4 regions of the Streptomyces sp. NPDC004838 genome follow, and region 1 is predicted to be linked to each of the others. Evidence: riboswitches for the same ligand, from Rfam matches in the RefSeq annotation. Region 1 holds a riboswitch; each other region holds the start of a gene.
What was found. A riboswitch is a leader RNA that binds a small molecule or an ion and turns the genes downstream of it on or off. The one in region 1 is predicted to bind cyclic di-AMP.

Region 1 (7,435 bases):
GATCGGTTCCGGCGCCGCGACGGCGCACCGTCACCAGATCCGTACGGGGGGCGCCCGTAGCCGCAGGGGACTGACCGCACGCACCGCTCTCCGCACCGCTCTCCGCGCCGCAGGCATCGGCATCAGCATCGGCATTGGCGTCGGCTTCGGCTTCGGTTCTGGCTTCGGAAGCGTCGCCGCAGACCGACCCGCAGCCACCGCCCGCCCGGTGTTCCGGCAGCGTCGGCGTGCCCGCGCCCTCCACCTCGAAGCCCGCGTCCGCGATCATGTCGAGATCGGCCTGCCCGGCCTGGCCCTCACTGGTCAGATAGTCCCCGAGGAAGATCGAGTTCACCAGGTGCAGCGCCAGCGGCTGCATCGAGCGCAGATGGACCTCCCGCCCGCCCGCGAGCCGTACCTCGACATCCGGGCAGACGAACCGCACCATCGCGAGAATCCGCAGACACCGCTGCGGGGTGAGGTTCCACTCCTTGGCCAGCGGTGTGCCCTCGAAGGGGATCAGGAAGTTCACCGGCACCGAGTCGGGGTCGAGCTCGCGCAGCGCGAAGACCACGTCGACCAGGTCCTCGTCCTTCTCGCCCATGCCCGCGATCAGACCCGAACAGGCGGACAGACCCGCCGCTCGCGCCTGGCGCACCGTGTCCACCCGATCGGCGTAGGTGTGGGTGGTGGTGATGTCCCCGTAAGTTCCCTCGGACGTGTTGAGGTTGTGGTTGTACGCGTCCGCTCCCGCACCCCGCAGCCGCTCCGCCTGCCCCTCGGAGAGCAGCCCGAGACAGGCGCACACCTCGACGCCCTCGTTCTGCTCCTTGATCGCCTCGATGGTCTTCGAGACCCGGTCCACGTCCCGGTCGGTGGGCCCGCGTCCGCTCGCGACCAGACAGACCCGCTTCGCACCGCCCGCGACCCCCGCCGCCGCCGCTCGCGACGCCTCATCGGGCTTCAGCCAGGTGTACTTGAGGATCTCCGCCTTGGACCCGAGCCGCTGGGAACAGTAGGAGCAGTCCTCCGGACAGAGCCCGGACTTCAGATTGACGAGATAGTTGAGTTTCACCCGGCGGCCGAACCACTGGCGGCGCACCGTGCCGGCCGCGGCCACCACGCCGAGCAGTTCGTCGTCGGAGGTCGCCAGTACGGCGAGCGCCTCTTCACGGGTCGGCGACTCGCGCCGCAGGCCCTTCTCCACCAGCGTCTTCAGCAGGTCCATGGCGCAGATCCTTACGTACGGCGGTCACCGCGGGAAAGTCTGAACTCCACAACAGAGCCTCTTCGAAGTGTGTGTATGACCACATCCATACCTTGAGCGGCCCCGGTTAGTGTCTGTGGGCTGCCTACAAAAGGCCCGGACGACCACATGGAAGGCGCCGGGCCGCACAAGGACCGGACCACCATGACCCAGGACCCTTTCGACTGGCTCGACGACGAGTCGAGTCACCGCGAGCGCGCGGGCCTGGTGCGTACGCTCAGGCCGCGCCCCGCCGCCAGTACGCTGCTGGATCTCGCGGGCAACGACTATCTGGGGCTCACCCGCCGCCCCGAGATCACCGCCGCCGCGGCCGCCGCGGCCCGCCGCTGGGGCGCGGGCGCGACCGGCTCCCGGCTCGTCACGGGCAGCACCGCGCTCCACGCCGAACTCGAACGGGAACTCGCGGAGTTCTGCGGGTTCGAGGCCGCGCTGGTGTTCTCCTCCGGCTACGCGGGCAACCTCGCCGCGACGACCGCCCTCTCCTCCCGTGGATCGCTGATCGTCTCCGACAGCGGCAATCACGCCTCGATCGTGGACGGCTGCCGGCTCTCGCGCGCGGAGACCTCGATCGTCCCGCACGCCGACGTCGACGCCGTACGCGGGACACTGGACGCGCATTCCGGCCGGCGCGCCCTCGTGGTCACGGACTCGGTCTTCTCGGTGGACGGCGACGCGGCCCCGCTGGCCGCCCTCGCGGACGTCTGCCGTGGGCGCGGGGCCGCCCTGCTCGTGGACGACGCGCACGGCCTCGGGGTACTCGGCGACGGCGGCCGGGGCGCCCCGAACGCCGCGGGGATCGCGGGCGAGAGGGGAGTGGTCGCCATGCTCACCCTCTCCAAGTCCCTGGGCAGCCAGGGCGGAGCCGTCCTCGGACCGGCGAAGGTCATCGACCATCTGGTCAACACCGCCCGGACCTTCATCTTCGACACCGGTCTCGCACCGGCCGCGGCGGGAGCCGCCCTCGCCTCGCTGCGGCTGCTGGGCCGCGAGCCCGAACTGGCCGAGAGGGTCCGTACGGTCGCCGTGACCCTGCACCGCCTGCTGACCGAGAGCGGTCTGACGGCCGTACGCCCGGACGCCGCCGTGGTCTCGGTACGGGCGCCGTCCCCCGAGGCGGCGGTGCGCTGGGCCGCCGACTGCCGTACCGCCGGTCTCGCCGTCGGCTGCTTCCGCCCGCCGTCGGTTCCGGACGGCGTCTCCCGGCTCAGGCTGACGGCCTGCGCGGACCTGACCGATCAGCAGATCGACCGGGCGATCGCGACGATCGTGAAGACCGCGCCGGCCGGAGCCTTCGCCGGGATGCCGTCCGTCGGTTGACGCGGGACACCGTCCGTCGGCCGGTGCTCTCGGGGGTGCCGTCCATCAACCGGAGCTACGAGACCGGCCCACCGCGCCGACGGTTCGGCGACGGCGCTCGGCCTGTACGGCGACGGGGGTCAGCCGTCGCTCTCCGCGGAGACCGCGGTCACGAATCGGGACCAGGACCGCGGGGAGAACCGCAGGGGTCGGCGGGTCACGTCTTTGGAGTCCCGCACGGCGAGCGACTCGTCCGGCAGCTTCGCCGCCTCGACGCAGTTGCTCATCGCGGTGCTGCGGCTGCTGTGCCGCCACAGTAATCCGCCGCCGTCGCGGACGAGTTCGCCGTCGGCGACTTCGCCGCCTGCCGGGCCGCTTCGGAGGGGATCGTCGAGGAGTGGATCGGGGCGGAAGGAGTCGGGGTGCACGAGGGGATCGGACATGGGGGGCCTCCCTATGCGTCATCCATGATCGTGGCGATGAGATCCAGAGAATCCACGGCGGACAGGGCGCGCGCCTGCATCGTGGTGAACGCGGCGCTGTACACCGCAAGGTCTTCTGCCCGCTCCAGATGGAGGCTACTCGTCAAATGGTCGAGAACGACCACATCCAGATCAGAAGTGTTCGGAAAGGAGAAGATAACGAAAGAGTTGGCGAGTCCGACATACGCGCCGACGGAGAACGGCAGTACCTGGATCCGTACATGAGGCAACCCGGCGGAGCGGATCAGCTCCCCCAACTGCTCCCGCATCACCCGTGAGCCCCCGACCCTCCGTCGCAGCGCGGCCTCGTCCAGCACGACGCGCAGCTTCAGCGGCTTCCTGCCGCGCAGCACCGACTGCCGGGCGATCCGCACCTCCGCCAGGGAGTTGACGGTCGCCTCGGGCAGATCCTCAAGCGTCGACCGGGTCACCGCCCGCGCGTACTCCGGGGTCTGCAACAGTCCCGGCACCACCGAGGTCTCCAGCGTGCGCACGGCGCACGCCTGCGCCTCCAGGGAGATGAAGTCCCGGTACTCGGGCGGCAGCAGCCCCCGGTAGGCGTGCCACCAGTGTTGGCCGCCCGAGCCGTCGGCCGCTCCGGCGAGGGTCTCCAGCAGATTCCTCAGCTGGGGGTCGGCGACCTCGTACACATCGAGCAGCAGCCGTACGTCGGCGCTCTTCACCCCGCTGGCCCCGGTCTCGATCCGGCTCACCTTCGACTGGTGCCAGCCGGCCAGCTCTCCGGCGTTCCGGCTGGTGAGGCCGGCGGCCAGCCGCAGCTTGCGGAGTTCCTCGCCGAGTTTGCGGCGGCGCACCGCGGGACCGTGCTGCATCAGGGCATCCTTCCTGCCGGTCCGTCTCCGTCGGTCCTCGGCCTCGATCCGTCGTCAGCCCCTGCGGTCGGCCGGATCGGCCCGTCGGACAAGGTTCTGAGTGTGCGCCCAAAAGCGGTTTCATGTTGCAGAGTTCACCGCATCGAGCGACAGATATATGCATATCTTTGTGGATCGCCACTCCTGGCGGCACGATGAGTGGCAGTCTGGCCGCAGCGCAATCCGTGGCCGCCCGCGCATCCATCCGCTACGAATTCGGAGCACGGCCGCGGTGGGAAAGGGACAGCGTCGCCATGGCAGATCTTCAGGAAGCCTCCATCACCCTGCCGAGCGAACCCGCCTCGGTGTCCGTGGCCCGGAGATACGCCACGGATGTCGTCTCCGGCTGGGGACTGCCGGCCGACAGCGAGACGGTCGACACGATCCGGCTGATCGTCTCGGAGCTGACCACCAACGCCGTACAGCACACCTTCGGCCAGTCGCCCACCTTCACGGTGGACCTGTCGCTGGAGCGGGACGAGGAACTGCGCATCGGGGTGACCGACAGCCACCCGCGCTGGCCGCAGCGACTGCCGGCGGCCGTCCGGCAGGACAACGGGCGGGGCATGGTCATCATCCGAAGCCTGACCGCGCACTCCGGCGGACGGCTCTCGGTCACCCCGACCGAGGAGGGCGGCAAGACCGTCTGGATCGCACTTCCGTGGACCGTGCCGGTGCCGAACTGACCGAGGCGCGCGCCGTGGTTCGCGTCTTGGTGCGCGCCGGGCTTGTGCCGTGCTCGTGCCGGGCGGTGAGGGCGGCGGGCCATTCCGCCGAGGAGGCCAAGGCTCGTGAGAGAGGCCCGGCCGGGCCGCGGAGTAACCGCTGAGGGCGCTCACAGCCCGACGCGCCGGCGGCCGGGCGAGACCCCGGCGACCGGCGCGTGTTCTGTCAGGTGCGGGCCGTCAGCGGACCCGGCCGTACAGGACGCTCTTGCTCCAGATCTTGTCCAGCTTCACCCAGGAGCCCGTCTTGGGCGAATGCCAGATCTTTCCCTTCCCGGCGTAGATGCCCACGTGGTACACCCTCTTGTTGCTGTGGAAGAAGACCAGGTCCCCGATCTGCCGTGAGGACGCCGAGACCTTGCGGGTCGAGTTGTACTGCTGCTGAGCGGTCCGCGGGAGCTTCTTCCCCGCCTTTTTGTACGAGTAGAGCGTGAGCCCCGAGCAGTCGAAGCGGGAAGGGCCCACGGCGCCGTACTTGTAGGGCGCCCCCTTCTTCGAGGCCGCGATCTTCAGCGCCTTTCCTGCGTGCGTCGTGGCCGCCTGGGCCTCGGCCGTGCCGCCCGGCACGATCAGGGTGCCGCCGAGCGCGGCGAGGGTCAGGGCCGATACGGCGCCCGCCCGGCTGATCAGAGACGGGACGTTCTTCTGCGCAGTCATGCGCAACCCTTCGTCAGCCGCCTGTGAAGGATGACCTGTCGGGTTCGGGCGGACGAAGGTGCCCGGCCGCTGACGCGGCTTCACCCCTAGGGACTTCCGGACCGGCCGGCTGTCCCGTGCTGCGTGGGTCCTCCACTCCTGCCGAAGCACTCCTGTCGACCAGTGGTCCGGAACAGCGGCAGGATTCGGCGTCTGTCCGGACTGCCCCGCCGAGGTGACGGGGGCTTGTCGTCCCAGGGATCTTGACCTACGCACCGCCGGTTTTCCGAGGCAAAACGGCGATATGTGAGTTTCAACACGAATACTCTGTTCGGGTGGACGTGCCCCGTCGCGCCTCGGTGTTCGACGGCCTACGAGGCTCTTACCAGCACCGGAATGAGATATTCCGGTTTCTTGGTCGTCTCCGTGCGCAACTCGACCGTAGCCGCCGACCGGTGGGTGACTACTTCAAAAGAGGTATGTCTTCTGGTACTCCGATGGCGGTTGACATTCGCTCGGGGGTGGCTTCGGGCCCCGAGGCGAAGTCCGCCGCCGGTCCTGAGCGAAGGTCCGTCACCGGTCCGGAGGCGGCGGCACGGTGACCCGGAGCGCCCTCCTCTCCCCGTCGAGGACTCTCAACGCCCCGGCGAGTGTGACCGAGTGCACCTCGCTCTCGCCGCGCAGATGCATCAGCGCCAGGGCGTCCCGCAGCGCGGTCGCCCGGCTCACGAGTGCCTGTGCGGCGCGGAGCGCGCCGTAGGTGTGGGTGGAGCGGGCCGGATTGATCCGTCCCACCATGTCGACGACTTCGAGGTAACTGTCGATGAGCGCGCACTCGGCGCGGGTCAGCGCGGGCAGCGGCGGCGGTTCGGGCAGCGGCATGACGTCATCACCCGGAAGAGCGGCCGGAGCGCGAGGTCTTGCGGTCGGTGACGACATGGTCCACCAGTCCGTACTCCCTGGCGGCCGCGGCGTCGAAGAACCGGTCCCGTTCCAGATCCGCCGTGACCCGCTCCACCGGCCGGCCGGTGTGCCGTGCGAGAAGCTCCGCGAGCTGAGCACGGAGCCGGAGCAGTTCCGCGGTCGCGATCTCCAGGTCGGACGGCATACCGCGCATCGGTTCGTCGAGCGAGGGCTGCTGAACGACGATCCGGGCCCCCGGCAGCGCCATCCGCTTTCCGGGGGTTCCCGCGGCGAGGAGCAGTGCGGCGGTCGAGGCGGCCTGGCCGATGCAGACCGTCTCCACGTCGCAGGTGACCACCTGCATGGTGTCGTAGATCGCCGACATGGCGCTGAGCGAGCCGCCGGGGGAGTTGATGTACAGCGAGATGTCCCGGTCCGGCGCCGTGTATTCGAGATGCAGGAACTGCGCGATCACATCGTTGGCGGCGGTGTCGTCGACATCGGTACCGAGGAAGACGATCCGTTCGTCGAGCAGCTTCGAGTACGGATCGAGGGTCCGGATTCCCTGGGCGGTGCGCTCCGAGAACTGGGGCAGGACGTAGCGGGCGGCGGGACGGGTCATGGCGTACCTCTCCTCGGTGCACTACTGGAACGGTGTCTGTAAAAAATGTACAGGACGTACAGAACTGAGAAGGGTGCGCTTCTGATGCGAGGAGAGGAAGGTCAAGCCAGAGGACGATTGCGTGGCGAGCGGACAGTGGGGCGAGGCGGATCAACACGCCTTCTCCGCCGATTGATCACAAGTGCGTCACTACGGGGAAGTGCGGGGCACCGCGGACGATTCGGGGCCGCTAGGTTCAATCCTGCAGTCGACATCCTTGGGGGGATCTCATGAGCTGGGGTCAGCAACAGCCGTCATCGCCGTCATCCCAGACGCCGCAGTGGGGGCAGCCCTCCGGGCCGCCGCCGCCGGAGAAGGGGCCGGGGTGGGCGCGGAAGCGGATCGCCATTCCGGCGGCCGTTCTCCTCTTCTTCATGGGCGTCGTCATCGGCGCGGCCGGGGGAGGCGGTACCGAATCGGCAGGGGACTCCGAAGCCGCCTCGGCCGCGACCGGGGTCAAGGCGGCGCCGGGGCCCACCGTCACCGCCACCGTGACCGTGACGCCTGCTGCCGAGAAGCCGGAGAAGCCGGAGAAGCCCGAGAACGCCGAGAAGCCGGAGGAGCCCGAGAAGCCCGAGAAGCTCGAGAAGCCTGCCAAGGCGGCGGCCGGGAAG
Region 2 (7,435 bases), on a different contig from region 1:
CCCAGCGGATCAGCCGCGCGAAGCAGAAGATCAAAGGGGTGCCGTTCCGGGCGCCGGGGCCCGAGGACCGCGACCGGCGGCTCGCCGCCGTGCTCCAGGTCCTCTATCTGATCTTCAACGAGGGCTATACGGCCACGTCCGGCAGTGTCCTCCACCGCTCCGACCTGGCGTACGAGGCGATCCGGCTGACCCGCTCCGTACGCCGGCTGCTGCCGCGCGAGGGTTCCGTCACCGGGCTGCTCGCGCTGATGTTGCTCACCGACGCCCGCAGCGCCGCCCGAACCGGGCCGCACGGCGAGCTGATCCCGCTCGACGAACAGGACCGCACCCGCTGGGACCGCAAGGCCGTCGAGGAAGGCGTCGCGCTGGTCGAGGAGGCCCTGCGTCAGGGGCCGGCCGGCCCGTATCAGCTTCAGGCGGCCGTCGCGGCGCTCCACGACGAGGCGGAGAGCGCGGACGCCACCGACTGGCCGCAGATTCTCGCGCTGTACGACCTGCTCGTACGGCTGGCTCCGGAGCCGATGGCCGAACTGGGGCGAGCCGTCGCCGTGGCGATGGTGTACGGGCCCGAGGCCGGGCTCGCCGAGGTGGCCAAGCTGGAGGACCGGCTGGAGGGGCACCACCGGCTCGACGCCGTACGCGCGCATCTGCTGGAGAAGGCCGGGGACCCGGACGGCGCTTGTGCCGCCTATCGACTCGCCGCCCGGCGCACGCTCAGCGTTCCGGAGGCGCGCTATCTGACGGCCCGCGCGGCGCGGCTCCAGCCCTGAGCCCGCGCCCGCCGCAGGCTCCCCGCGCCCGCCGCCGACTCCCCGTCGCGCGGGCGCTCTTCCGTGGTGCGGGCCGTGATCCGGGCACGGGCTGTGCGGGCCGTCCGGGCTTGACCTTTACGCAACGTCAAGATTTAGCGTTCAGGGCATGGAGTGGTCGATCCAGGAAATCGCGCGCCGCGCCGGCACGACGAGCCGCACCCTGCGGCACTACGGCGACGTAGGACTGCTGGAGCCCAGCCGTATCGGCGCCAACGGCTATCGCTACTACGGGCCGGACGCGCTCGTGCGCCTGCAACGGATCCTGCTGTTGCGGGAACTGGGACTCGGTCTGCCCGCGATCGCCGAGGTGCTGGAGGGGCAGCGCGACACGGCCGCCGCGCTCCGGGCCCATCTGGGGCTGCTGGAGCAGGAGCGAGAGCGCATCCGGCGGCAGATCGCCTCGGTGCGGACCACTCTCCGCAAGACCGAGAGAGGAGAGGAACTCATGGCCGAGGAAGTGTTCGACGGGTTCGATCACTCGCAGTACGAGCAGGAGGTGACCGAGCGCTGGGGCCGGGACGCGTACGAGAAGAGCGACCGCTGGTGGCGTCAGCTCACCGACCGGCAGAAGAAGGAACACCTCCAGGAGCACGACACCATCGCCCGCGACTACGCCCGCGCGCTGCGGGACGGCAGGTCCGCCGACAGCGAGGAGGCGCAGGAGATCACCCGCCGTATGTACGCGTGGCAGTCCCTGGCGGGCGGCGGCAGTGGCCCCTCGAAGGGGCACTTCGTCGGACTCGGTGAGATGTACGTCGCCGATTCGCGCTTCGGTGAGAACTACGACCGGTACGGGGAGGGGACCGCGGCCTTCGTCCGGGACGCGATGAAGGTGTACGGGGAGCGGCACCTCACCGACTGAACCCGGTGACCCGATCCGACCCGAGCCGACCCGACCCGACCCGAGCAGGACGCGAGCAGGACGCGAGCAGGACCCGAGCGGGATCCGACCCCGATCCTGCTCTCGATCCTGCTCCTGCTCCTCTGTTCCCGACCCCGTCGTCACCGGCTCGCCGCCCCGCTGCCGTCGGTCCGGTCTGATCCCGGTTCCGGTCATACCGGCTGATCCGCGACCTCGTGCCGTACCGCGCCGGAAAAATGGAGTGGATCTTGCTTCGGATGGCGTAAGGTTATGTCCAACGACGCGGGGTGGAGCAGCTCGGTAGCTCGCTGGGCTCATAACCCAGAGGTCGCAGGTTCAAATCCTGTCCCCGCTACTGAAGACGGTGGCCCGGCACTCGGCGAGAGTGCCGGGCCACCGTCGTATCCACGTCCGGTCGGGCCTCCGCGTACGGACGGCACGTGCCGACGGGCGCGTGCGGACCCCGCGTACCGACCGCACGTACTGACCGTGCGTACCGACCGCGCAGCGCACCGCGTTACCCCATTCGGCCGATGGCGGCTCGCCCCCGAGCCCCATCGCGGCGAGCCTGTAGAGGGGCGCGGTACCGTCCGCTGCCGCTGGCGGACCGGGGAGGAGTGCACCCTTGGCGCACCAAGAGCAGCGCAGTGGGTACGGTGCGCGCCGCTTCGTCCGCATGCTGCCCGTACTGATGATCGTCGTGGGAGTGGCCTACGACCTCAGACTTCCCCCGAGTTACACCGCCGTGCCGATGTTCGCGGCGGCTCCGCTGGTCGCCGCACCCTTCTTCTCGTGGCTCAACACCCTGCTGACGGGGATCATGGTGACGTTGGCCGAGCTGAGTCTGAACGTCTACAACGGGACTGCGGGGCAGCCTCACTCGTACACCGAGCTGAGCACGGTGGTCACCGTCTCCGCGCTGGCGTTACTCATCAATCGCGTCGTCCAGCGCAGCGGCCAGCGGCTCGCGTCCGCCCGGGTCATCGCCGAGACCGTCCAGCGGGCCGTGCTGCCCACCCCCTCCGCGGAGATCGGAGGGCTCCGTACCGCCGCACGTTACGAGGCGGCGCTCGCGGACGCTTTCGTCGGGGGGGATCTCTACGCCGTACAGGACACTCCGCACGGTGTACGGCTGGTGGTCGGGGACGTACGGGGAAAGGGGCTGGGGGCGGTCGAGGCGGTGGCGGTGATCATCGGGGCGTTCCGGGAGGCGGCTGAGCAGGAGAGTTCACTGGAAGCGGTCGCCGGGCGGCTGGACCGGGCGCTGATCCGCGAGGCCGAGCGGCAGGGCAGTCTGGACGCCTTCGAGGGGTTCGCCACCGCCGTGCTCGCCGAGATTCCGCGCGGCGGCGGTGCCGTGCGGCTGGTGAACCGGGGACACCCGGAGCCGCTGCTGCTGTACGGCGACGGCCGGGTGGACTATCTGGCGCCGCTGGAGGCGGCGCTTCCGCTGGGCATGGGCGATCTGGGGCACTGGCCGGACCGGGCCGAGACGCATCCCCTGCCGACCGGGGCGACGCTGTTGATCTATACGGACGGCCTCTCCGAGGCGCGGAACAAGGCCGGATTCTTCTACGACCCCGCGGCCCGCCTCACCGGGCGGCCCTTTCCGGGACCGGAAGAGCTGCTGGACGACTTGGTCGACGATGTGCGACGGCATACGCGCAACGGGCTGACGGACGATCTGGCGCTGCTGGCGGTCACCCGGCCGGGCTAACAACGGCTGACACGCCGGAGCGCGATGTCGGCTGTCCCACAGCCATGAGGGTGACCGAGGGCCCGGTGGTGAGAGGCGGGCCACGATCGCATGAATGTTCTCTCACCGGGCCGTCAGCACCATGTGTAGTCGAAGGACGGCTCTCCGCATAGAATTTGACGAACTGTCAGGCGTGTGATGTTGCTGAAGTGACGTTCAAGTCGCCCGACTCCGGCCTCTTGTGTCCCGGTTGGTCTGGCGCGAGCGCGTTAACGATCACCCGGAACGGCTTGGAATCCGGCCCCCCAGTCTATTAACGTTCGATAACGCAGCGCGGTCGTCCCAGCCGCCGTCAGGGCGGCACCGCGCGCATGCGCCGAATCCCGCAAGGGAACCGGGGAACCACCTTTTGGGGTGAATCGGGCGTCTTCGCACCCTGCGGAGACTCTCGTAGGAGACCTTCCTGCTCCGAACCCGTCAGCTAACCCGGTAGGCGAGAAGGAAGGAAAGGAGTACGCCTCAGTGGCGTCCAACAGCCCTGCCCCGGAAGCGCCCGTCAGGTCCGTGAGGCCCTCCACCACCGGCGTTTTCAGCCAAGAGGGGGCCGAGCGGTCATTCGGGGAATGGAACCCCACCGAGGAGAGCGTCCGTCCGGTACGCGGACGGCACCGTGTCATGAAGCAGCGGGGCGGATTCGCCCGTAGCTCCACGGTCCTCGGCGTCGGCGTGATCGCGGCGGTCGGCGCGGGCGGCATCGCCACCGCGCAGAACAAGCCCGCGCTCTCCATCTCGCTTCCCGACCAGATCTCGGACAACCTGCCCGACGGCCTGACCCCTTCCGAGGACGCGGACGGCGGCAACACCGCGCTCGCCGCGATGGGCACCATCGGCGGCGCGGCCGAGGCCGAGAGCGCCGGCGACACCAAGGACGGCGCGGGCGAGGCCCTGCGCTCCCGGATCCTTCAGCAGGCCGAGCAGCAGCAGGCCAAGGCGGCGGCCGAGAAGAAGGCCGAGGCGGAGAGGGCAGCCGCCGAGAAGGCCGCGGCCGCTGCGAAGAAGGCCGAGGCGGCGGCCAAGGCGAAGGCGGACGCCGAGAAGAAGAAGGCCGAGGCAGCGGCCAAGGCCAAGGCGGAGGCCGAACGCCTCGCCAAGCTCGCGAAGAGCTTCTCGCTGCCCACCTCCTCGTACACCATCACCTCCACCTTCGGCCAGTCCGGTTCGCTGTGGTCGTCGGGCCAGCACACCGGCCTCGACTTCGCGGCCCCGAGCGGGACCCCGGTCAAGGCCGTGGCCGGCGGCACCATCAAGTCGGCGGCCTATTCCGGATCGTACGGCTACCGCATCGTGCTGGAGCTGAACGACGGTACGGAGGTCTGGTACGCGCACCTGTCGTCGATGACCGCGAGCGCGGGCCAGAAGGTCGGCGCGGGCGAGACGATCGGCCGCGTCGGCGCGACCGGCAATGTGACCGGCGCTCACCTGCACCTGGAGGTCCACACCGCGGGCGGCTCGACGCTCGACCCGGCGGCGTGGCTGCGGAGCAAGGGACTCAACATCTGACACGGGCTGACACGCGGTACACGGGGTCGCCGACATCTGCGGCGGCCCGTGGGGGCCCGCGGTCGCATGGCCCGCGGTCTGCGGCGCATGGCCCCACGATCGTGGACGCGGAATCGTGGCCTCGAGTCCTGCGCGGTCCGGAGGCGGACGGCGTTCGTGCTCCGCGAGCCGCGCTCCGTACTCCTTGACCCGCGCTCCGTGCTCCTTGACCCGTGCTCCGCGAGCCGCCCTCCGCGATCCTCAGAAGGTGCACGACGATCTCCGGCAGCTCTGGCGCTCACCCCCCGACGTCAGGGCTGCCGGTCTTCCCCGCACTGCCGACCTGCCGTTCCGCTCTCCCGCTGTTCCGTCGTTTCCCTCGTTCGGCCGGTGCCGGGGTCGCCGGTGAGGTCAGGCGCGGTAGGGGTTGTACCCCTCGTAGTCGCGGTACGGGGGCGGTGCCCACACCCGTCCCGTCGCGCGCGCCGCGTACGTCAGCGCCGGGCCCGCCATGTCCTTCCGCTGCCACATGTGGTGCAGCAGTTCCTGCTCCCGCTCGGCGAAGTCCGGGTCCGCCGCGCCGCGCCGCGCCCGGTGGCGCAGAAACGCCAGCGAGGTCGCGAAGCGCTGGTACTCCGACACGGCGTGTGCCGCTGCCGGTCCCTGCCGCTGCATGGCGAAGGTCCGGGCGGCCTTGCGCGCCTTCATGGACGAAAGCGCCGGCGGCTCGGCGGGCGCGATCCAGCCCGCGGCGGCGTAGGCGGGCAGTTCGGTGGAGACCGTGCGCAGTTCGCGCTGCCGGGACCAGATCGTCAGCCAGGTGAGCAGCCCGAAGACGGGGACCATGAACACCCCGTACACCAGATAGAAGCCCCAAGGGCCGAAGAGTGAGGTCGAGCCGTTCCACAGCGCGTGCATGCCCATGGCCAGGGCGAGGCCGAGCAGGGGCAGCGCGACCCGGCGTATCCGCTGCCGACGGGCCGCCAGCGCCGCGATCCCGAAGCCGAGGCCGGTCAGCACGGTGAACAGCGGATGCGCGAACGGCGACATGACGATCCGTACGAAGAAGGTCGCCACCGTCACCGAGGCGAAGCCCGATGAGCCCATCGCCTGGTCCTCGTCGAACGCGGTGCCCAGATAGAGGATGTTCTCGGTGAAGGCGAAGCCGGTGGCGGTGAACCCGGCGACCACGATGCCGTCGACGAGCCCGGTGAAGTCCTGCCGCCGGAAGATGAAGATCAGCATGATCGCCGCGGCCTTCGCGCTCTCCTCGACGATCGGGGCGATGACCGTCGCGCCGAGGGTGTCCGCGCTCGCGGGGTCGGCGGTGGCGGTCGCTATCCAGCGGGTCGCGAAAGTGTTCGCGATGATCGCGACGAGCGCCGCCGCGAACGCGCCCCAGGCGAAGGCGAACGCGAGGTTCCGCCAGGGGCCCGGCTCGACCCGGTCCAGCCAGCGGAACGCCGCGGCGAGCAGCGGGACGGGAAGCGTGGCGAGCCCGATACCGACGAGGAAGCCCTCGGTACCGGTCTGTTCACGCACGAGGGCGAGGATGACGAGCCCGGAGAGCGCGAGGAGCGTGATCAGCACTCCGGCCCGGATCGCCTTGCTGCGCCAGAGCCGGGAGGCCCGGCGCGGCTTGTAGCGCCAGCGGGCTTGCTCGGGCATGGCGTCGAAGAGCGGCTGCTCCTGGAACGCCGGAACAACGGGGTGCGGGGGCGCGGGCAGCACAGGCGGATCCGCCGCACGGGGCGGCGGCTGGGCTGCCGGATGCGGCGGCTGATGCTGGGGCGACGGCTCGTACACCCATCGACCCTAACGAGGAGTACTGACACCTGGCGATGGCGCAGGGGGTGACCGGCGGTTACACGCCGAAGCGCTTCAGACCGTCCCGGCTGGGCATCCGGCCTTTTCACGCCACACGGGCAGCGCCGGGAGGGACCAGGAGGGAACCGGGAGGGCGTCTCGTACGGCTGCCGGAGCCGTTCCCGAGACGGTTTCTGGAACAGCCCGCCGAATCGGGTCGCCGGGCTGCCAGGGCGCGCGCCCAAGGCGGTTCCCAAGGGCGAGCCGTTAGGACGGTTCCTGGGCGCGACGCCGGAAGAGCAGGTCACATACCCTGTGGCCCTTGTCCAGTCCCTGCCCCTCGAAGCGGGTCAGCGGCCGGAAGCCGGGGCGGGGGGCGAATCCGCCGTCCTCCTGGGTGTTCTCGAACTCCGGATGCCCGGAGAGAACCTCCAGCATCTGTTCCGCGTACGGCTCCCAGTCGGTCGCGCAGTGCAGGACCGCGCCGGGCTTCATCCGTTCGGCGGCGAGCGTGAGGAACTCCGGCTGGATCAGCCGCCGCTTGTGGTGCCGCTTCTTGGGCCAGGGGTCGGGGAAGTAGACGCGGAGTCCGTCCAGGGAGCGGGGTGCGAGCATCTCGCGGAGGAGGATGATCGCGTCACCGTTGGCGACCCGGATGTTGGACAGTCCGTTCCGCTCCGCGAGACCGAGCAGATTGCCCTGTCCGGGCGTGTGCACATC
Region 3 (7,435 bases), on a different contig from region 1:
GCGCCCAGGGCGATCTGGTGCGGGTCCACCCCGGAGAGGAGTGGCTGTACGTCCTCGACGGGCGGGTGCGGCTCAGTCTGGGGGACGCCGTGCACGAGCTGGGTCCCGGGGACAGCGCGCACTACGACTCGCTCACCCCGCACCGTATCGCCGCGGGCACCCGCGACGGCGCCGAGATGCTCTTCGTCCACACCCTGCTCCAGAGCCCCGAGATCCATCCGCACTTCTGAGACACCAGGCGCGACAAGCGCCGAGGCCCCGGGAGATCGTCCAGATCTGAAGAAACCCGAAGAATCCAGAAGAAAGAAGCCCACGAAATGTCCGAGACCCCCATCGTTCCCGAGGACGCCGCCGTGCCCCAGACGCCGGCCAAGCACGAGATGAAGGAAGAGGGGAAGTTCCCCAGGGGCCTGGTCGTCCGGCTCTTCGCGTATCTGATCGCGGGCCACCTGCTGGCCGGTTTCCTCTATCTCCTGTTCGAGGTCGGCGCCAAGTAGATCAGGTGGCCCGGACGGCTCACGCCGTCTCGGTCAGCCGCTCCCGCAGCCGCTCGCGCGTTCCGGGGCTCAGCTTCAGCCCGTCCGTGAGGTAGCGCTCGGTGGTGCCCCACGTCTCCTCGATCGCGTCGAAGGCCGTGTGCAGATACTCGGCGCGCGCGTCGAAGAGCGGGCTCAGCAGCTCCATCACCTCGGGTGACATCGCTGCGGGCGAGTCGTCCTTGCGGCGGATCAGGTAGCGGCGGTGCGGGTCGTTGGACTTGAGGTAGTCCGCCTCGATCGCGTCCCGCTCCACCCCGACCGCGAGCAGGGACACCGCGATGGAGAGACCGGCGCGGTCCTTGCCCGCCGCACAGTGCATCAGCGCCGGAACGCTGTCCTCGGCGAGCGCGTGGAGAATCCTGCTGTGATCGCCCGTGCGCTGCGTGATCATCATGCGGTACGACTCCGCCATCCGGCCGGCCGCCTTGCCGTCCGCCAGAATCGACCGCAGCTGGTTGATGCCGCCCTCGCGGACCATGCGCCAGAACTCGGCCCCGTCGGCCGGGTCGCTGAGGGGCAGATTCAGATTCCGCACACCGGGCAGCGGAACGTCCGGCCCCTCCAGTTGGATGTCGGCGTTGTTGCGGAAGTCGAAGATCGTGTGCAGCCCGAGGGTGGCCAGGAACGAGGCGTCGCTCTCGGTCGCGTGGGCGAGATGCCCGCTGCGGAAGAGCCGCCCGTACCGCACTGTCCCGCCGTCCACGGTCGGCAGTCCGCCCACGTCGCGGAAGTTGCGCACTCCGGTCAGCTCGGGCTCGTTCGAGGGGACCTGCGGCAACTGCTGCGTCACGAAGGCTCCAGGAGATCACAGCCGTCGGCATCGGTCGCCGACGGTGGCGTTTTATCGACGATACGACATCGGTACCTCGGGCAACCAGCGGAAACGGGCTGCCGCGTCCCGTCCGGCGCCATCACCCGGACGCCCGCGCGCTCTCGATGATGCGCGTACATATGGCGAGCCCGACCCGCACCGGGTTCCGCCATCACGGTTCGCGGCGAACCTCGCCCGGCGGGGTGTGCGGGCCTATGGGACAGCCTCTGTCTCCGTGAGTAGTCGGGCGCACTTCTGACCGGCGCTCCGATCGCATTTGCGGAAGGGGACCTCGACCGCTGTGTCATGGACGCGCCGATTCATGGACGCGGGTCTGTCCCGGTGGGGAGTATTCGCGGGAATGGCGGACCGGGCATGCCGACGTTGTTCTTCGGGCGCTGGTCGGCGTTCTTGAGGCACTGGTCGGCCGATTGCGGACCGTGCATCGGGAAGTGGCTTTCGAATCCTGTTTCCGGGAGCCCCGCCGTGTTGAGCGAGCAGGAACCCGGCCGAGACGCGGGGTCCGCGCCCGGGCGGGCTCGGGGCGAACCCGGGCGCCATGGTCATACGGCCGCGCCTTGTCGAGGTGGACGGGAATCGACGTACGGCTGTCGTTTCCGTGTGAAAGGTGAGGAGTTGGGAGCGGCAATCGCGGCGATCAACCCTTATGGGATCACATGTGCCTTATGTCCGAATCAGGAGGTTCGCCATAACGTGCCCTATAAGTGCGGGATATGGGATCCGCTCGTGAGCAGGATCATATCCGTGACGGTGTGTGGCCGCGCCCAGAAGTGGAATACGCCTGCGGGGCAGGAGTTTTGCGGACTTCGGTCCACGGAGTGTGACGGTGAATTCCCCCGGAGAATGACCCAGTTCACCGATCGGGATAATCCTCGGCTTGTTCCGCTCGGTACGGCCGGTCTACGGTCTCGGAATTCCGGGCGGCACGCCTCATCCTGCCGCCGCCCGAATTTCACCCACTCACATGTGGCAGGAGCGGGGGACCCAGGTAGTACGCCGATTCCGGGTATCCGGACGGCTTGGGGTGAAGTCGTGCTCATCGCGCGGCCGGGCATCTCCAGCCCGAACCCGACAGCTCACCTCGCAGGCGCCGGAGAGGAAAGCGTCATGCCCAAAAAGGGTAAGCATCGCCGTATCCAGGCAGGCCCCATCGCCCGCGGTTTCGTCGCCGCCGGTACCGGTGGCGCGGCCATCGCCATCCCGCTGATGGGCGCGACCGGCGCCCAGGCCGCGGAGCAGACCGCCCCCGCCGTACAGACGGTTCCCTCGGCCGTCGCCCCGGCGAAGGCGAGCGGCGCTCCGGCCGCCCCGGAGGTGCGGCAGCACGCCGCCGCCCCGGTCACCTACCGTGTCGTCGCGGGCGACTATCTCGCCAAGATCGCCGAGGAACAGCAGGTGAGGGGCGGCTGGCAGAAGCTCTACGCGGACAACCGCGAGGCCGTCGGCGAGAACCCCTCCCTGATCCACCCCGGCCTCAAGCTCACCATCGGCGCGAAGGCCGAGGGCAAGGCTCCGGCGAAGGCCGAGAAGCGCTCGGACGACCGCTCCTCCCGTGACCACTCCCGCGAGAGCGCTCCGGCCGCGCAGTCGCAGAAGTCCTCCGGCTCCTCGTCCGCCGAGTCTCCGTCGGCCAAGTCCTCGAACGCCAAGTCCTCAAACGCCAAGTCCTCGGCCTCCGGCTCCTCGGTCCGGGGATCGGCCCAGGCGTCCGACGACGCGCCGAGCACCACCCAGCGGAGCGGTGGCTACACCACCCCCACGCCGTCCGGCAACGTCAGCACCTCCTACCGTGCTTCGGGCTCCATGTGGTCCAGCGGGTACCACACCGGTGTCGACTTCACCGCCTCGACCGGCACCAGCATCAGGTCCGTCGGACCCGGCACCGTCGTCTCCGCCGGGTGGAGCGGCGCGTACGGCAACGAGGTCGTCATCAGGCACACCGACGGCAAGTACTCGCAGTACGCCCATCTCTCCTCCCTCTCCGTCTCGTCCGGCCAGAGTGTGAGCGGCGGCCAGCAGATCGGCCGCGCCGGCTCCACCGGCAACTCCACCGGTCCGCACCTGCACTTCGAGGTCCGCACCGGCCCCGGCTACGGCTCGGACGTCGACCCGGTGGCGTACCTGCGCCAGCACGGCGTCTCGCTCTGACGGATCCTGACGGATCCTGACGGATCCTGACGGATCCTGACGGATCCTGACGGATCCTGACGGATCCTGACGGATCCTGACGGCACCGGCGCGTTCCGGTCCCGTTGGTCCTCTGAACCTCTGAGCCCCGGCTCTTCCGGACTCCGGTTCCGCTGATCTCTTCGCCGAACGGCTCGCACCCGCGGGCCGAACGGCCCGGATCCCCTCGCACCGCCGCGGTGGCGCGAGGGGATCCGGCGTTTTCGCCCCCCTGGGCATCCCGGTGGGACCGATGCGCTCCCGTACCGCCGCCGCTATACGTCCCGTTCCTGGTCGGTGCCGGTGCCGGTGCCGTTGCCGAACGGCACCGGCACCGGAAACGGCAGGAGCACGGGCTCGGCGGCGGCGGTGGGTCCGGCGGCGGGGATCCGTTCCAGGACGCCGCCCGCGAACACGTCGTACAGCGGCAGCGACTCCAGATGCACATAGCCGATGTGACAGTCGCAGACGGGGAGCGGACACGCCCTCGGACGCAGCGCGCTCCGGTACGAGCCGTCGTAGAGGTTGCCCAGTTCCTCGCTGACGAAGTGACAGCGGCGGACCGTGCCGTCGCCGTCCACCGAGATGACCGACTCGCCCGTACGACAGGGGAGTCCGGCCGAGCGGTGCGGATGGCGGCTGTAGGGGAAGAGCGGATCGAGCCCCGTCCAGTCGGCGGCCTCCGCGTCCGTGTAACCGTGCCCCTCCGCCGCGTTCACCCAGAGGTAGACCCGCTCGGGCAGTTCGGCACGGAGACGGCGGGCCTGCTCCAGATGCTCGGGGAGACCGACGACGCCGACGCTGAAACGGACGCCCCGCGCCGCCAGGTCGCCGCATTTGGCGAGGAAGCGGTCGTAGGGGGTCTGCCCCGGATGGTAGGTGCACCAGAGCGCGAGCGTGTCGAGATCGGCTTCGGCGAGCCAGTCGGTGCGGCAGCTGAGATTGGTCTGGATCGCCACCCGTCGCACCTGCGGCAGCCGCGACAGTTCGACCAGGGTGCGGCGGTACCAGGAGCGCACCAGACCCTCGCCCCACGGGGTGAACAGAACCGAGAGCCGGTCGTCCGGCCGCGAGGACACCCAGGCGGCGAACCGTTCCAGCGCGGCCCGGTCCGCCCGCAGTCGCGCGGGGTTGTCGCGCCTTTTGGCGAAGGGGCAGTAAGGACAGTCGTAGTCGCAGGACGCGAGCGGTCCCCGGTAGAGGACGGTCAGATGATCCATGTCCGCCGTCTCACTTCGGCTCGTACGCGGCCATACGGGCCCGTACGACGGGGGAGAACAACTCCGGTCCCAGCCCGTCCGAGTACGCCAGCCCTTGGGCGCTCAGCCGCAGCAGTCCGGGCGGCGCGGACTCGTCCAGCCAGCCGAGCACGGTGAACCGTTCCAGCTCGGGACCGAAGTCGTCCTCGGGATCGCGGCCGAAGCGGTCGCGGTAGTCGCCTGTCTCCATGCCCTGGGCCTGGAGGAGCGACTGGAGGAGATGGCGTCGGCGGGCCTCGTCCTCGTCCATCTCGTATCCGACGCCGGCGCGGCCGAAGTCCTCGGCGCTCGTCTGCGTGTACGCGTCGATGATGCCGCGTATCTCCGTCATCCGGACCGCGTAGTCGAACGAGTAGTGCAGACGCGAGGTGTACGAGCGGGCTCCGCAGCCGAGGCCGATCATGCCGTCGGTCTGGCAGGCGTGGTCCGGGGAGTCCGAGGCCGGTGCGTCCGCCCGGCGGAACATCCGCATCGACACCTGCTCATAGCCGTGGGCCAGGAGATGATCACGACCCTGCCGGTACAGCCGCAGCCGCTGGGCGTCCCAGGAGTGATCACCGCCCGTCCCGAGCCTGCCGAGACCGGTCAGCGGCCTGACGTAGAGCGGGTAGAGATACAGTTCCTCGGGCCGCCAGGCCAGCGCGGAGTCCAGGGAGTATCGCCAGCTCCGCGAGGTCTGGCCGTCGATCCCGTAGATCAGATCGATGTTGAGGACGGGAACGCCCGCCTCCCGGATGCGGGCCAGTGCGGACTCGACCTCGGCACGCCGCTGCGGGCGTACGGCCGCCTTCGCCTCCTGGTCGACGAAGCTCTGGACACCGATGCTGAGGCGCGTGGCGCCGCGCTCGGCGAGTACGGCGAGCCGATCGGGGGTCGCCGTGGACGGTGAGGTCTCGACCGAGAGTGGGACGGAGGCGAGATCCGCGCCCATGCGCTTCTCGGCGATGTCGCAGAGCCGGTCCAGCTCATCGGCGGTGAGGAACGTCGGCGTGCCGCCGCCGAAGGCCGCGGCCGTGAAGCGCACCGGCCCGTCGTCGCCGAGCGCGTCCCGTACGGCGGTCGCCTGCCGGTCGAGCGCGTCGAGATAGCGGGTGGTCAGCTCGTCGGGAGCGCCGATCCGGGTGAAGAGATTGCAGAAGCCGCAGCGGACCTCGCAGAACGGTATGTGCAGATAGAGCGAGAGCGCGTCCTTGCGTTCCGCGGCCCACAGCTCGCCGAGGGAGTGCCGGTCGGCGAGCGGCCGGTACGCCGTCTTGTGGGGATAGGCGTAGACGTAACTTTGGTACGGGCGCGGATGGTCGGGCGGTGTGTTCGGTGGCGTGCTCATACGGCGGCCTCGGGTGGTTCGGATTGCGGAGGTGACACGGCCGGTTCAACCGGTTCGACCGGCTCAACTGGTTCGGCCGGCTCCGGCGGATCAATCGGCTGATCCGGCACGGTGGTTGGTTCGGTCGGCTCGGCCGCTTCGAGGAAGAAGTGCGCGTACGGCACGGTCCACACGGACTCATGGGCCAGCCGGTGACCCGTGTAGCCGTCGTCGCCGTACGCCGTGCCGTGGTCGGAGCAGACGATCGCGAAGCAGCGCCGACGGCTGCGCGTGGCGTCGAACAACCGGCCGATGTGCCGGTCGACGTACTCCAGCGCGGCGGCGTGCGTCTCACGGGAGTCGCCCGCTTCGCGGGTCGCGCCAGGACGATGGAACCAGTTCGGCTGATGCAGCGAGGGCACATTGACGAACAGGAAGAGCCGGCGGTCGTGGGGGAGTGCCGCGACGACCTCCTCGGCACGGGCGACCTGCGCCTCGAACGAGGTGGGCGAAGCGACGCCGAACTCGGGCTCCCAGTGGCTCTCCTGGAACATTCCCGGCAGTACGGATCCGAGCGGCCCCCGCTTGTTGAAGAAGCCGACTCCGCCGATGCAGACCGTGCGATACCCCGCCCGGGCGAGGCCCGTGACCAGATCGGGGGTGTCGAAGACGAAGGTCCGGCCGGCCGTCGTCTCACTGCCGTCGAAGCGCGCGGCGAACAGCCGGGGGTGAGGGCCCGGCGCGGCCGGAGTCGGCAGAAAGCCCGCGAACATCGCCTGGTGCGAGGCGTAGGTGAAACTGCCGGGCGCGTGCCGCTTCTGCCAGCGGCCCCCGGGAAGGCGGCGGGTGAGGTTCGGAATCCGCCCGGCCTCGGCGAGTTCGGCGGCGACATCGTGGCGGAGGGTGTCGAGCGTGACGAACAGCAGATCGTCGCGGCCGACGACCTCGTTCATGTCCGGGTTCATCTCCGGGTTCACGTCAGGATTCATGTCCGGGTTCATGGCGGGGTTCATGCCCAGGGCAGCGTGTTCCCGGCCGGGCCGGGTGACGGCGTCAGGCGTCGGCACGGTGGTTCCCCGTCCCTTCCGGTGCGCCCGCTCTCCCCGGCGCGAGGGCTTGGTGGGCCACGGGAGCGTGATGCGGTGCAGGGGTTCGGTGGGGTACGGGAGCCTGGTGGGGTACGGGGGTTCGGTGCGGGGCGACGGCTCCGCGCGGTGCACGGCCGTCGTCCCGTCGCGTCGCTCGTTCCCGTACGGCCGCGATCTGCGCCCCGTAGGTGTCCAGGCCCTCCACCCCGCTGCCCGGCAGGCCGGTGAGTCGCGGCAGCAGATCC
Region 4 (7,435 bases), on a different contig from region 1:
CGCCCGGCCTTCGGTCCCCGGCCGCTGTCGCCCGGCCGCGAGCCGTTGTTCAGTCGCGGTCCGCGTTGTCGACGCCTTCCCAGACGTTCGAGTACCAGGGCCGGTCGGCCGACTCCTCGTCCGTACGGCGTTGCTCCTCGGCCTCGGGGTCGATCATCGTGTACGCGGTCTCGCCCGGCAGCACGTAGTGCAGATGCTCGCGGGCCAGCCGCCGGATGTACACGTCGTCCTGGAGCCGTGCCTTCTCGTCCCGCAGACGTTCGACCTTGCGCTCGGCCTCGGCCATCCGGGCCCGCTCGTCGGCGATGTCGCCGCGTTGGGACACGTACTGCCGTATGGGGTAGGCGAGCGCGACGACGAGTGAGCAGACGACGAGCGCGAGGAACGCCGCCCGGCCGGTGAGCCGGGAGCGGCGGGCCTGCCGTCTGGTCTGGGAGCGGTAGACACGGGCGGCGGTCTGCTCGCCGAGCAGCCTGAGCCTGGTCGCGGTGGAGAACCGGTCGCGGTCCTTCCCGGCCATCGTTCGCCTCCCCTGCTGCCTCTGTACGCGCGTACGTCCCCGGACACGGTACGGGACCGTGGCCGGGGACGTACGCACGCGCTGCGCCTTCGCCGGGTTTTCCGTTCTTCGGATGTCCGGAGCGGGGGCGGGATCCCGGCCCCCGGAAGGGGTCAGTCCTTGAAGCGGGGGAACGCGCTGCGGCCCGCGTACACGGCGGCGTCGTCCAGGATCTCCTCGATGCGCAGGAGCTGGTTGTACTTGGCGACGCGCTCGGAGCGGGCGGGGGCGCCGGTCTTGATCTGGCCGCAGTTGGTGGCGACGGCGAGGTCGGCGATGGTGACGTCCTCGGTCTCGCCGGAGCGGTGGGACATCATGCACTTGAAGCCGTTGCGCTGGGCCAGCTCCACGGCGTCCAGGGTCTCGGTCAGCGAGCCGATCTGGTTGACCTTGACGAGGAGCGCGTTCGCGGCGCCGTCCTCGATGCCACGGGCCAGGCGCTCGGGGTTGGTGACGAAGAGGTCGTCGCCGACGATCTGGACCTTGGCGCCGAGCTTGTCGGTGAGGACCTTCCAGCCCGCCCAGTCGTCCTCGAACAGCGGGTCCTCGATGGAGACCAGCGGGTAGGCGGCGACCAGTTCCTCGTAGTACTCGGTCATCTCGGCGGCCGAGCGGGACTTGCCCTCGAACTCGTACTTGCCGTCCTTGTAGAACTCGGACGCGGCGACGTCGAGCGCGAGCGCGATGTCCTTGCCGGGGGCGTAGCCGGCTTCCTTGACGGCTTCGAGGATGAGGTCGAGCGCGGCGCGGTTGGAGTCGAGGTTCGGCGCGAAGCCGCCCTCGTCGCCGAGGCCGGTGGACAGGCCCTTGGTCTTCAGGACCTTCTTGAGGGTGTGGTAGACCTCGGTGCCCCAGCGCAGGGCTTCGGAGAAGGACTCCGCGCCGATGGGGGCGATCATGAATTCCTGGATGTCCACGTTGGAGTCGGCGTGCGAGCCGCCGTTCAGGATGTTCATCATCGGAACGGGCAGCAGGTGCGCGTTCGGGCCGCCGAGGTAGCGGAAGAGCGGCAGGTCGGACGCCTCGGAGGCGGCGTGCGCCACGGCGAGGGAGACGCCGAGGATGGCGTTGGCGCCGAGGGAGGACTTGTCCGGGGTGGCGTCCAGGTCGAACATGGCCTGGTCGATCAGGCGCTGTTCGGTGGCGTCGTAGCCGACCAGCTCGGGGCCGATCTGCTCGATGACGGCGAGGACGGCCTTCTCGACGCCCTTGCCCTGGTAGCGGTCGCCCCCGTCGCGGAGTTCAAGAGCCTCGAACGCACCGGTGGACGCACCGGAGGGGACGGCGGCACGGCCAGTGCTTCCGTCGTCGAGGCCAACCTCGACCTCGACGGTGGGGTTGCCTCGGGAGTCCAGGATTTCCCGGGCTACGACGACGTCGATGGACGGCACGAGCATCTCCTTCTGGGATGTGACGCTGAGGAGCAGGGCCTCATTGGCCTTGCGGCAAGAGCCTAACCGGCCGGGGGTCGCCGACCCGTCGATGCCCGCCCCCTGGGACGAAAAACGGCGTGAAGAGCGCCGCCGGGGGACAAAAGGATCAATGGCTACCACCGGTAACAGCGTGCGCAGATGGAAACCCCGGTCCGGCGCAAACGGGGGAAGTGCGCCGGACCGGGGTGCTCGGGGGGCCGGGAAGAGTCAGCCCACGTCGAGCTGCGGCCCTGGGGAGAGTCGGCTCAGGTCGAGCCGCTGCTCCGGGGAGAGTCAGCTCAGGTCGAGCTGCTGGCCCGGGAAGATGACATCGGCGTCGCTGATGATGTCCTTGTTCAGGTCGAACAGCTTCTGCCAGCCGCCGTCGACGCCCTGCTCCTGGGCGATCCCGCTGAGGGTGTCGCCGGACTTGACCTCGTACTCGCCGTCGCCCTTCTGGAAGCCCTTGACCTTGGCGGCGGACTTGCCGGACTGCTCGGCGGGCTTGTGGGTCTTCGTCTGGGCGGGGGCCTGGGACCGCTCGGAGCGGGTGGTCGGGGCCTCGGTCTGCCGCTGCGAGGACTGCGACTTCTGGGACTGCTGCGACTTCTGCTGCTGCGAGGACTGCTGCTTCTGGGAGGACTGGTGCTGCTTCTGCGGCTTCTGCTGCTGCGAGGAGCCGGTGTCCGAGGAGCCGTTGTACGCGGAGCGGGACAGGCCCACGCCACAGGTCGGCCAGGCACCCTTGCCCTGGCCCGCGAGGACCTTCTCGGCGATCTGGATCTGCTGCGACTTGGACGCCTTGTCGGCGGTGGAGGCGTACTGGGTGCCACCGAACGCGGCCCAGGTGGAGGCCGAGAACTGCAGACCGCCGTAGTAGCCGTTGCCGGTGTTGATGGACCAGTTGCCGCCGGACTCGCACTGGGCGACCTTGTCCCACTCGGCGGCGGTGGCGGCGGAGGCGGAGGTGGCGCCCATCAGCGGGGTGGCGACGGCCACGCCGGTGATTCCGGCGAACGCGACGATCTTGGTGGCCTTGGACGGACGACGGTGCTTGCCCTTGCCGGAAAACAGCATGGAACGATCTCCTCACCGACGCCTACGAGGTGAGCTGTCGGGTTCGGGCGTAGTGAGTTGCCCGGCCGCGCGACGTTGCGCGCGGCTTCACCCCAAGCCGGACGCCCGTCGTTCGTTCACAACGGGCGGGGCCGGCACTTACCTTGGGTCCCCCGCTCCTGCCTTCGGCGCTCTACGCGACGACTGTTCCCCCCGACCGACGGCAGGATTCGGCGTGACGGTCGATGGTGCCCGCGGTGGCGAGCGGTTCAGACCGTAGGCACACCTCCCCCCGATGTTCAACGACGAACATCGGGGAGAAAACACCCATCCCGCCGCCTCCGGCACCCGCGTTTCCGCAGGTCGGATGCGGAATAAGTCATTCCGGCAAGCGGGTTGGGCCGATTCGAACAAAGAGATCCATGTCTCACTTGCACAGAACCGGACGTACTGGAGCGAAAAGACGGCCGACCGGGGCGGAACTGCCCCTACTGGGCGTCGAGATCGAGACTCTGACCAGGAAGGATGAGGTCGGGGTCGGCGCCGACGGTTTCGCGGTTCGTCTCGTAGAGGGCCGGCCAGCCGCCGGGAAGCTTCTGCTCCTCGGCGATGGCCCAGAGGTTGTCGCCGGGCCGAACTGTGTACGTACCGGGCGAAACCGCCGCCTCGCCGACGCCGCCGGACGCCTCCTGTCCCGACGCCTCCTGCCCGGACGCCGCTTCCTGTCCGGCCGTCTCGGCGCGGGCCGGGGAGTCACCGCGCGAGGCCCGGTCGCCGCCCGCCTCACGGCTCCCGTCCCTGTCGCCCGGTCCGGCCGGTGTCGCGGGGGTGGTGGAGGCAGCCGGAGTGGAGGTCCCCGGCCGGGGCGGAGTGGCCGATCCGGTCGCGTCGGGCGCGGGCTCGCCGCGGTGTCTGCCGGGGGCCGAGTCGCCATTGCCGACACCCTGGGTCGCTTCCGCGGGGGTCTTCGGGGCCTCGGCCCCGGTCTTGGACGGGGAGGAGGTCTTCTGCCCGGCAGCGGGAGTGCCCGAGGGAGTCCCCGAGGGGGTCTTCGTCGGCGCGGCGGACGGCTCGCCCGAGACGCCGGGGTCGACCCCGTCGCCCGGGTTGTCGTTCGTCAGCCCCGCGAGCGAGGCACACGCGGACCACGCCTGGGGCCCCTGCGCGGCGAGGACCTTCTCCGCGACGGCTATCTGCTGCGAGCGGCTGGCCAGATCGGGGCGGGCCGCGTACTCGGTGCCGCCGAACTCCGCCCAGGTGGAGGCCGAGAACTGCAGACCGCCGTAGTAGCCGTTCCCGGTGTTCGCGCTCCACAGACCGGCGCTCTCGCACTCCGCGATCCGGTCCCACACGGCGGCGTCCGCGGCCGACGCCGAACCCGCGCCGAGGAGGGGGATCGCGATGGCGGATCCCGTCACCCCCGCGGCCACGAAGAGGGCCGGAGCCTGACGAGGACGGCGGTGTCGACCATTACCGGAGAGCATGCAGGTGCCTTTCGCGGACTGCTGGGACCGGGGCGAACGTAGCGTTGGGACAACCCCGGTTACAAGTCGATGCAGCGCAGATCACGCGAAAGTCACAGACCTGACGGCACGTCACTTCTTTGTGGGTGCGAACTCCACCGGGAGACTGCGCAGTCCACGCATGATCAGCCCGCCGCGCCAACGCAAATCGGCCGGATCGCCCGCGAGCCGAAGATCCGGCAGACGGCGGAAGAGCGTCGCCAGCGCGGTACGGGCCTCCAGCCGGGCGAGCGGCGCGCCGAGGCAGTAGTGGATGCCGTGGCCGTAGCCGAGGTGGGGGTTGTCCGAGCGGGAGAGGTCCAGGATGTCGGGTTCCCCGAAGCGGGCGGGATCACGATTGGCGGCGGCGAGTACGACGAGGACCGGTTCGCCCTTCCGGATGCGCCGGCCCCCGATGTCGAGTTCCTGGGTGGCGTAGCGCCAGGTGGCCAGCTCCACGGGTCCGTCGTAACGGAGCAGCTCCTCCACGGCGGTGTCGAGAAGGGCGTCGTCACGTCGGTCGACCGCGCCCTGGAAGACAGCCCGCTGAGCGGGGTTCCGGAAGAAGGCGTGAGCGCTGTTGCCGATGAGGTTGATGGTCGTTTCGAACCCCGCGAAGAGAATCACGAAGCACATGGCGGCGGCCTCGTTCTCCGTCAGATGTTCCCCGTGGTCGGAGGCGCGGATCAGCCCGGAGATCAGATCGTCGGCACCCTCGTCGCCGAGGGCCTCGCGCTTACGGTGAATCAGCTCGGCGAGGTACGCGCGAATCTTCTTGACCGAGCGGGCCACTCCGCCGCGCGGTCCGCCCTGGTGCCGGATCATCATCCCGGCCCAGTCACGGAAATCGTCCTGGTCCTCGGGTGGAACGCCGAGCAGATCGCAGATGGCGTAGATGGGGAGCGGGAACGCGAACTCATGGATCAGATCCGCGCTCCCCCGCGCGGCGAATCCGTCGATGAGCCGGTCGGTCAGCTCCTGTACGCGCGGAGCGAATTCGGCGACCCGGCGCGGCGTGAACGCCTTCGACACCAGCCGCCGCAGCCGGGTGTGATCGGGTGGATCGATGTTCAGCAGATGCGTCATGAGGTTGGCGCTGCGCTCGCCCGGGATCCCGGTCTTGCTCTTGCCCTGGGCGTCCTCGGCGTGGTGGGCGGGGTTCTTCGACAGCCGCTGGTCGGCGAGCGCCTGCCGGGCGTCCGCGTACCGGGTGATGAGCCATGCCTCCACCCCGCTGGGAAGCCTGGTCCGGTGAACCGGCGCGTTCTGCCGGAGCCAGGCGTAGGCGGGGTAGGGGTCGGTGGCGAACTCCCAGGTGAAGAGTCGGGGGCCGGTGCCGGTGCCGGCGCTTGTGCCTGTGTCGGCGGCGGGGGCGGACGCGGGGTCCGCACCGGGGGCGGTACCGGACACCGGGCACGTCCTCGGTCCGGGGCCGGATCCGGATCCGGACGCCGCGCCGACGCCTGCGGCAGGCTCGGACGCGTGGGCGTCGCCCGATCCGGGCGGACCGGCGTCGGCGGACGCCGTGCCGGAGCGAGCGGACGCCGTGCCGGAGCGAGCGGACGCCGTGCCGGAGCGGGGCGTGCCGACCGCCTCCGCAACGGAGGCAGTGCCGGACGCGGAGTCCGTACCGGACTCGGGGCGAGGGCCAGGCGCGGGGTCGGTACCTGGCTCAACGCGAGAGCCGGGCGCAGGGGTGTAGCTCACCCCACGACGTTACCCGGCGTCCTCCGAGGTCTCCGCGCCGCCCGTCCGCAGGCCCTCCGCCGCGCGGATCGCGTCCCGGTACGCCCGTGCCGCCGCCCGCAGCGCCGCCTCCGGGTCCGTTCCGGCGGCCTCCGCCCGTACGGCGAGGGCCAGGAGTTCGTCACCGATGCCCTCCCCCGCCGGGAGCCGCACCTCAAGCTCCGAGGTACGCACGCGCGACGCCAGCTTCGCGGCCAGCGCCAGGCCCGGCTGGCCGAGCGGGATGCCGTCCGTCACCGAGTCACGCCGCTTCTCGGCGGCCTTGGTGCGGAGCCAGATCCGCCGTACGTCCTCCGCGGTCTCGGCCTTCTCGTCGCCGAAGACATGGGGATGCCGGTGGATCAGCTTCTCGACGATCGTCCCGGCGATGTCGTCGACGGAGAACGGCGCCTCCACGTCCTCCTCCGCGATCCGGGCGTGGAAGACCACCTGGAGGAGAACGTCCCCCAGCTCCTCCCGCAGTTCGTCGCGGTCGCCCTCCTCGATGGCCTCGACCAGCTCGTACGCCTCCTCGATGGCGTACTTCGCGAGGGCTTTGTGCGTCGGTACGGAGGACCAGGGGCACTCGACCCGGATACGGTCCATGACCTGCACGAGATCGAGGAGCCGGGCCCCCGGAAGGTCGTACGAGCCGGGCAGCAGCTCCAGGTCGGGCATGCTCACCCGCCCGGACCCGGCGAGCCGCGCCAGGCCGTCGGTCAGTGCCTGGTCCCCTTCTCCCGAGGTGAGCACCACGACGGTCGAGCCCCCGGCGCACACGTCCACCAGTTCCCGCGCGCTCGGCACGGCGGCCTCCACGGCGACTCCCGCCTCACGGAGATACGGCAGCTGCGGATGGGCCGCGTCGGCGCACAGCACCCGGTCGGCCGCGCGCAGCGTCTGCCAGGCGGGCCAGGAGAGCAGTCCGGGCGCGACCCGGTGGCTGGCGGTGAGCAGGACGATACGGCCGTCGGGAAAGTGGGAGGGGGATGGAGTGGTCACCCCTTGAACCTACCTCGGCCTCCCCAGCCCCCTGCTGCCCCCTGCCCGCGCCCGACGGGCCCTACGCGCCGCCCGATGGCACGGGCTCCTCGGCCTTGGTGACCTGGCTGATCCACGGAGCCTTGTACTCGCCCAGCTCCAGCTTCTGGTTGTCCCACGCGCCGAAGCGCGGGTTGACG

Region 2: linked by a shared signal. The riboswitch ahead of ACWEFL_RS25050 (M23 family metallopeptidase) and the one ahead of ACWEFL_RS22735 (C40 family peptidase) in region 1 are both predicted to bind cyclic di-AMP.
Region 3: linked by a shared signal. The riboswitch ahead of ACWEFL_RS34190 (M23 family metallopeptidase) and the one ahead of ACWEFL_RS22735 (C40 family peptidase) in region 1 are both predicted to bind cyclic di-AMP.
Region 4: linked by a shared signal. The riboswitch ahead of ACWEFL_RS34430 (transglycosylase family protein) and the one ahead of ACWEFL_RS22735 (C40 family peptidase) in region 1 are both predicted to bind cyclic di-AMP.

Annotation. Positions count from the first base shown of each region.
Region 1 covers NZ_JBSGAW010000020.1:109,829-117,263, forward strand. Annotated here, with positions in the region: gene bioB (biotin synthase BioB) at 1-1,207, opposite strand, end outside; gene ACWEFL_RS22715 (8-amino-7-oxononanoate synthase) at 1,391-2,563, shown strand; gene ACWEFL_RS22720 (DUF397 domain-containing protein) at 2,683-2,985, opposite strand; gene ACWEFL_RS22725 (helix-turn-helix domain-containing protein) at 2,997-3,857, opposite strand; gene ACWEFL_RS22730 (ATP-binding protein) at 4,151-4,582, shown strand; gene ACWEFL_RS22735 (C40 family peptidase) at 4,802-5,278, opposite strand; cyclic di-AMP (ydaO/yuaA leader) riboswitch at 5,282-5,479, opposite strand; gene ACWEFL_RS22740 (hypothetical protein) at 5,831-6,139, opposite strand; gene ACWEFL_RS22745 (ATP-dependent Clp protease proteolytic subunit) at 6,147-6,782, opposite strand; gene ACWEFL_RS22750 (PASTA domain-containing protein) at 7,052-7,435, shown strand, end outside.
Region 2 covers NZ_JBSGAW010000024.1:18,693-26,127, reverse strand. Annotated here, with positions in the region: gene ACWEFL_RS25070 (RNA polymerase sigma factor) at 1-770, shown strand, start outside; gene ACWEFL_RS25065 (MerR family transcriptional regulator) at 919-1,674, shown strand; tRNA gene ACWEFL_RS25060 (tRNA-Met) at 1,956-2,029, shown strand; gene ACWEFL_RS25055 (PP2C family protein-serine/threonine phosphatase) at 2,300-3,391, shown strand; cyclic di-AMP (ydaO/yuaA leader) riboswitch at 3,735-3,881, shown strand; gene ACWEFL_RS25050 (M23 family metallopeptidase) at 3,893-4,930, shown strand; gene ACWEFL_RS25045 (PrsW family intramembrane metalloprotease) at 5,321-6,577, opposite strand; gene trmB (tRNA (guanosine(46)-N7)-methyltransferase TrmB) at 6,983-7,435, opposite strand, start outside.
Region 3 covers NZ_JBSGAW010000046.1:31,777-39,211, reverse strand. Annotated here, with positions in the region: gene ACWEFL_RS34205 (XRE family transcriptional regulator) at 1-230, shown strand, start outside; gene ACWEFL_RS34200 (DUF6126 family protein) at 318-497, shown strand; gene ACWEFL_RS34195 (tyrosine-protein phosphatase) at 517-1,329, opposite strand; cyclic di-AMP (ydaO/yuaA leader) riboswitch at 2,315-2,476, shown strand; gene ACWEFL_RS34190 (M23 family metallopeptidase) at 2,479-3,519, shown strand; gene ACWEFL_RS34185 (STM4011 family radical SAM protein) at 3,813-4,757, opposite strand; gene ACWEFL_RS34180 (STM4012 family radical SAM protein) at 4,768-6,123, opposite strand; gene ACWEFL_RS34175 (STM4013/SEN3800 family hydrolase) at 6,120-7,055, opposite strand; gene ACWEFL_RS34170 (STM4014 family protein) at 7,156-7,435, opposite strand, start outside.
Region 4 covers NZ_JBSGAW010000048.1:11,514-18,948, forward strand. Annotated here, with positions in the region: gene ACWEFL_RS34420 (FtsB family cell division protein) at 50-520, opposite strand; gene eno (phosphopyruvate hydratase) at 673-1,956, opposite strand; gene ACWEFL_RS34430 (transglycosylase family protein) at 2,266-3,048, opposite strand; cyclic di-AMP (ydaO/yuaA leader) riboswitch at 3,053-3,228, opposite strand; gene ACWEFL_RS34435 (transglycosylase family protein) at 3,516-4,511, opposite strand; gene ACWEFL_RS34440 (cytochrome P450 family protein) at 4,623-5,939, opposite strand; gene ACWEFL_RS34445 (nucleoside triphosphate pyrophosphohydrolase) at 6,246-7,256, opposite strand; gene ACWEFL_RS34450 (SurA N-terminal domain-containing protein) at 7,318-7,435, opposite strand, start outside.